DNA from 2 places in the Streptomyces sp. 8N114 genome. Region 2 is predicted to be linked to the other one. Evidence: riboswitches for the same ligand, from Rfam matches in the RefSeq annotation. Region 2 holds a riboswitch; the other holds the start of a gene.
What was found. Region 2 has a riboswitch for cobalamin ahead of ACTWQF_RS15855 (CbtB domain-containing protein). Riboswitches for the same ligand answer to the same signal wherever they lie in the genome.
Positions count from the first base shown of each region.

Region 1: another riboswitch for cobalamin. It lies ahead of ACTWQF_RS02230 (ribonucleoside-diphosphate reductase subunit alpha); the one in region 2 lies ahead of ACTWQF_RS15855 (CbtB domain-containing protein).

Region 1 covers NZ_JBQQBT010000001.1:498,875-502,051, reverse strand. Annotated here, with positions in the region: gene ACTWQF_RS02230 (ribonucleoside-diphosphate reductase subunit alpha) at 1-1,622, opposite strand, end outside; cobalamin riboswitch at 1,685-1,821, opposite strand; gene ACTWQF_RS02225 (GNAT family N-acetyltransferase) at 1,889-2,386, opposite strand; gene ACTWQF_RS02220 (YbdD/YjiX family protein) at 2,448-2,666, opposite strand; gene ACTWQF_RS02215 (carbon starvation CstA family protein) at 2,672-3,177, opposite strand, start outside.
Region 2 covers NZ_JBQQBT010000006.1:210,781-213,957, reverse strand. Annotated here, with positions in the region: gene ACTWQF_RS15865 (HAD-IIA family hydrolase) at 1-697, shown strand, start outside; gene ACTWQF_RS15860 (CbtA family protein) at 780-1,604, opposite strand; gene ACTWQF_RS15855 (CbtB domain-containing protein) at 1,625-1,858, opposite strand; cobalamin riboswitch at 1,886-2,007, opposite strand; gene ACTWQF_RS15850 (glycoside hydrolase family 6 protein) at 2,197-3,177, shown strand, end outside.

The sequences.
Region 1 (3,177 bases), on a different contig from region 2:
CGCCAGCGGGAGTTGGAGGCCGCGGCCTGCTCGGTCGGGTAGTAGTTGATGTCCACCACACGGTCCAGGAACGTCACCGCCGTACGGACGGTGGCGTCCAGCCGCTCCCAGTCCAGCTGTCCGTCCGCTCCGAGGTGCGCGGCCAGATTGACGGAGCCCAGATTGCAGACAGCGGTCTCGCCGTCGTCCGTGACCTCCAGGATCTCCGTGCACAGGTTCGAGGAGTGCACGATGCGGCCGGGGTCGGCGGTCTGGTTCGACGTGCGGTTGGAGGTGTCCTTGAACGTCATCCAGCCGTTGCCGGTCTGCGCGAGGGTGCGCATCATCGCGCCGTACAACTGCCGTGCGGGCAGCTGCTTGACGGCGCGTCCCTCGGTCTCGGCGCGGCGGTACGCGGCGTCGAACTCCTCGCCCCACAGGTCGACCAGCTCCGGTACCTCGGACGGGGAGAAGAGCGACCACTGCCCGTCCGCCTCGACGCGGCGCATGAACTCGTCGGGCACCCAGTGCGCCAGGTTGAGGTTGTGCGTACGGCGTGCGTCCTCGCCCGTGTTGTCGCGCAGCTCCAGGAACTCCTCGATGTCCGCGTGCCACGTCTCCAGGTAGACGCAGGCCGCACCCTTGCGCCGGCCGCCCTGGTTGACCGCCGCGACGGATGCGTCCAGCGTCCGCAGGAACGGCACGATGCCGTTCGAGTGGCCGTTCGTCCCCCGGATCAGCGCCCCACGGGAGCGGATCCGGGAGTACGAGAGACCGATGCCGCCCGCGTGCTTGGAGAGCCGTGCGATCTGCTGGTACCGCTCGTAGATCGAGTCCAGCTCGTCCCTCGGCGAATCCAGCAGATAGCAGGACGACATCTGCGGGTGGCGTGTGCCGGAGTTGAACAGGGTGGGGGAGGAAGGGAGGTAGGCGAGGGAGCTGGTGAGCCGGTAGAACGCGGCCACCTCTTCGAGCGCGTCGGACGACTGGTCCGCTGCCAGCCCGCAGGCGACGCGGAGCAGGAAGTGCTGCGGCGTCTCGACGGGGCGCCGGGTGGTCGGGTGCCGCAGCAGGTAGCGGGAGTGGACGGTACGCAGCCCGAAGTACTCGAACCGGTCGTCGGCGCCGCCGGTGACGGCTTCCTCCACCAGGGCTTCCAGCCGGTCGGCGTGCTCGCGTACGAACGCGTGGGTGCGGTCCGCGATCAGCCCCTGGGCGTAGCCCAGCGCCACCGACGCGGAGAACGAAGTGACGCCCTCCGCCGCCGCCTCGTCCCGGATCGCGCGGGTGAGCAGCCGTGCCGCCAGCCGGGAGTAGGACGGCTCCTCGCTGATCAGACCCGCCGCGGACTCGATGGCTAGGGCGCGCAACTCGGCGCCGTCCGCGCCCGGTTGCCGACCGCGGAGTGCCGCCGCCAGCACCGGTGCCGGGTCCGCGTCCGGGAGATCCGTCGTGAGCGCGTCGAGGGTTTCGCGGAGCGCGGTTGCCGGTGGGTCTTCGCGGGTGTCGTGCCCCGGGGAGGTGGAGCCGGTGGCGGGCCCGGTGGGGGCGGGTGCCGGAAGGGTGGGGGCGGTGGTGACGGTCACGCGGTGCTCTCCCTCGCTGCTGACTGTCCGTGGGCAGCACGGAGCGAGGGTGCGCATGCCGCGCCTCTTCAGGGCATGGCGCACTCCGCCCGCCGGTCCAACCCACGAGACCCGGACGTTCGTCGATGCCGCCGCCGGCAGGTACTCGGACTCGCGGGCACGCTTACGCATGCCCCCTCACCGTTGCGGGACAGTTCCGGACTCCCACCGGATTCCCCTGCGTTGGGGGCGACGGCCGTGTGCGAGCATACATGTTGTGCCCCGCGGAATTGGAACCCCCACATCTTGTGTCGTCCCCTCAGTTGGGTGGAGCCGCGGCACGGCTACAGCCGCAGGGCGTACGCCCACAGCACCAAGCCCTCCAACGGGCTCCAGTCGCGGTCGGGTGTGCGGACGAACCCGAGCCGCTCGTAGAGCCGGTGGGCCGGCTGCATGGAATGCAGGGTGGACAGCACCAGCCCCGTCAGACCAAGGGCCTGTGCCCTCGTCATGCACGCCCTCACCAGCGCCTCGCCGACCCCGCGCCCCCGTGCCGACTCCCGTACGCCGAGCATCCGGAACTCGCCCTCCCCCTCGCGCGCCAGCTCGGCGTAGGGGCCTCCCTCGCCGACGAAGGTGACGGTGCCCAGCAGTACGCCCTGGTGGTCCTCGGCGACGAGCAGCTCCGCGTGAGCCGCGCGGCCTGCCGCGTCGCGGAGGGTCTTCAGATACGGATCGGAGTCGCCGAACTCCAGCAGCCCGCCGTCAAGATACGCGCGGGCCACCAATTCGCCGGCCTCCGCGAACTCGTCGGGCCTGGCGGTTCTCACGGTGATGTCCATAACCGTCATGATGCGCCTGGCCACTGACAAGGCTCGCGGCGGCAAGGCACGGGCAGCGCACTCAGCAGCAGCGGAAGCCTTCGCGGGGGTCGCTCTCACGGGCGTCCGTGCGGCGGCGTTCGAACTCCCGCCGGCTGGGGATCTCCGCGTCCGGGCCCTGGTGCTGCCGTACGTGCGCCACGTACCGCTCGTACGCGCTCTCGTCGGTGAACTCGCGCACGTACCAGCGCAGCCAGCGCCCGGCCCGTACCACCGGGTTGGCCGGTTTCGCCGTACTCACCGAACTCACCGCGATTCGCCTCCCGCTTCGCTGCTCTGCTGCCCGGCGGCGACAAGTGCGGCCTCGTGCTCGGCCTTCTCGGCCTTCTCCTCCTTCGTGGCGATCAGCCCGGCGGGCTCGACCAGCTTCGACTTCTCGTAGGGCGCCTCGTGCATGCGGGTGCCCTCGGGGTTGCGTACGGCGCGTACGCAGGTGCGGGCGGCGTCCGCGAGGACGACGATGACGAGGATGGCGAAGAGCGCCGAAAGGACGCCGTCCACCGTCGAGTTGGTGACGATGGTGTGCATGTCGTCCATGCTCTTGGCGGGGGCGATGACCTTGCCCTGGTCGATGGCGTCCTGGTAATTGGCGCGCTGCTGGAAGAAGCCGACCCTGGGGTCGCTGGAGAAGACCTTCTGCCAGCTCGCCGTCAGCGTGACCACCGCGTCCCAGACCAGCGGTACGGCCGTGACCCAGGCCCACTTCAGCCGCCCGGACTTGACCAGCAGTGTCGTACAGACGGCGAGGGCGA
Region 2 (3,177 bases):
CGACTCGTTCATCAAGCGGCTCAAGGAGTCGGGGCGGCCGTTCCTGGTGCTCACCAACAACTCCATGTACACCCCTCGGGACCTGCACGCCCGGCTCTCCCGTATCGGACTGAACGTGCCGACGGAGAACATCTGGACCTCCGCGCTGGCCACCGCGCAGTTCCTGGACGACCAGCGCCCCGGCGGCACCGCCTACGTCATAGGGGAGGCCGGGCTGACGACGGCCCTGCACGACATCGGATACGTCCTCTCGGACGCCGACCCCGACTACGTCGTCCTCGGCGAGACCCGCACCTACAGCTTCGAGGCGCTGACCCGCGCCATCCGCCTCATCAACGACGGCGCCCGCTTCATCGCCACCAACCCTGACGAGACCGGCCCCTCGGCCGAGGGCGCGCTGCCCGCAACCGGCTCGGTCGCCGCCCTCATCACCAAGGCCACAGGGCAGCACCCCTACTTCGTCGGCAAGCCCAACCCGCTGATGATGCGCGCCGGGCTCAACGCGATCGGCGCCCACTCCGAGACCAGCGCCATGATCGGTGATCGGATGGACACCGACGTCCGGGCCGGTATGGAGGCGGGTCTTGAGACCTTTCTGGTGCTGACCGGGCTGACCAGGCCCGACGAGGTCGAGCGCTACCCGTACCGCCCCTCCAGCGTCGTCGACTCGATCGCGGACCTCGTCGACCGGGTCTGAGGGCGAGTGGAGTGCTCGGGCGGGGGCGGCGGCGCGGCTCCCGCCCGAACACTCGGTCCGCTGCCGGCTCGGAAGATGTGACTCAGGAGACCGCCGAAGCGGACGCCGGCTCGGGCTGGCCCTCCCGCTCTGCGGACGGCTGCCGCCGCAGTGCCGGGGCCGCGAACACCGCGCCGAGCACGGCCCACAGGACCAGGTGCCCGCCCAGTGAGAGCACCCGGAAGTCCCACAACAGGGTGGCGGGCACCGGGACCTGGTCCGGGTTGTCCGGCAGCAGGAAGAGCGCCGCCAGGGTGGCGACGACGGCCGCCGCGGCCCCCAACTGGCGCACTGGAAGCCCGTGCCCGGCCTGTCCGAGCCGTTGGTGCACCTGGTGTGCCAGCACCATTCCCAGTACGCCGATGACCAGCGCGGCCACCCACAGGCCCTGCCGTTCGGCGACGGTGCCGCCGTCACCGACACCCGGCGGGTTGGCCGGGTAGCGCAGCGCCGGAAGCAGGGACAGCGCGAGGAACCCCGCACCGGCCAGGCCCATGGCGCGCTGCCAGCCGCGGCCGTCGTTCCGGGCCGCCGAGCGGTGCACCAAGGCGTAGGCCAGGGTGAAGAACACCCCGATCGCGAGCCCCGCCACCACGGCGGTGACCACCAGCCCGAAGTGCTGGGTGCCCCGGCTGAAGAGCTCCTCGGCCTCGGCGGCATGGCTGTGCCCCGAGTGGCCCGCGTGCGTGTGTGCGGCGGCTTCCGCCGCCGAGCGTTTCTCCTCGAGCCGGATGGCCCGGTCCATCACGGGCTCGGCGAGCAGCAGCGAGAACAGTCCCGAGACCAGCCCCGCGACCCCGCCGGCCGCGAGGCCGCGGCCGAGAAGGGGCAGCAGGGGGTAGGGAGTTGGCTGTGCTGATACGGACATGACGAGCGACCCCCGATCGGTCAGTGGCAGGGGGCGCCGAACAGATGACGGCCGTCGTGCGAGAACTCGTGCAGATAGGAGCCGGTGGCGGAGACGAGGTTGCCGTTGTCGACGAAGACGGCGTACAGCGCGATCAGTGCGACGATCGCGGCGGCGGCGACGATGAGCCAGTCGCGGGTCCTGACGGTCGCCGGGTGTGCGGCGGCGCTCTCGGGTGCGACGGTCGTGCCGACGGTGTGCGGGGACATCCGCATGCCTCCTCCTGGGGTTTCCACGCCCCATCGGTGGAGAAGCGACAGGTCAGTTCCTGACTCCCGCAGCCGTCGGGGGCGGCTGCGGACACAGTGGCGGGACCGTCCCGGAGTTGCACCGGGTTCCTGAACTCTGTCGCCTCAATATGGAAGTGTGCCGTCCGGGAGACTCCCAGCCTGCCATGGCACTGTCAATAAGGGCTCCGTCACACCGGGTGCGGAACCCGGCCGCGCGGCGGGGGCCCTGTGACACGATGGGGCGACGTCATGGCCCGTCAGCGGTCCGGCAGACAGCCGGTCGCGGTCCGGTCGGCGGCCGGAGTACACCCGAGGGGGAGTGGATGTACGGCAGCGCCAGAAACGGCGCCCGATGCTCGCGTACGGCGCACACGTTGGGTGCCCGCGCGCGGGCCGTCGCGGGAAGTGCACTGGCGGGGGCCCTGCTGCTGGTCGGCTGCTCGTCGTCGGACGGCGGTTCGGACGACGGCGCCCAGGCGGACCCGACGGTGCGACAGCGCCCCAAGTCCGTCGCCCCGTACTGGGTGAACCCCGAGGGCAGCGCCGCGCGGCAGGCCGGCGCCGCCGCGAAGGACGGCAAGTCCGCGCGGGCCGCGCAGCTGAAGAAGATCGCCCGGCAGCCGGTGGCCGAGTGGATCGACGCCGCGGACCCCCGCGGTCACACCGCCCGGGTCACCAAGGCCGCAGCCGCCGCGGACCGCGGTGCGCTGCTCGTCCTCTACAACGTGCCGCACCGGGACTGCGGGCAGTACAGCAAGGGCGGCGCGAAGGACGGGGCGGCGTACCGCAGTTGGCTGGACGGCGTCGCGGAGGGCATCGGGAAGCGGACGGCCACGGTGATCGTGGAGCCGGACGCCCTGGCCCACACGGTGTCCGGCGACTGCGCCGCGCCGCAGCTGCGCGAGGAGCGCTATGGGCTCCTCCACGACGCCGTCACCCGGCTCAAGCGGCTCCCCAGGACGAAGGTCTATCTGGACGCCGGGAACCCGGACTGGGTCCGCGACCCCGGCGGACTGGTGGAACCGCTCAACCGCGCGGGGATCGGTAAGGCCGACGGGTTCGCGCTGAACGTCTCCAACTTCCAGACCACCGCTTCGAACGTCGCCTACGGCAAGCGGCTGTCCTCGATGGTCGACGACAAGCCGTTCGTCGTCGACACCAGCCGGAACGGCAAGGGGCCGCTGCGCGGCGGCGGGAAGGAGAGCTGGTGCAATCCGCCCGGGCGGGCGCTGGGCGAGGCGCCCACCACCAGGACGGGGCACAAGGCGGTGGACGCCTACCTGTGGATCAAGCGCCCGGGCGAG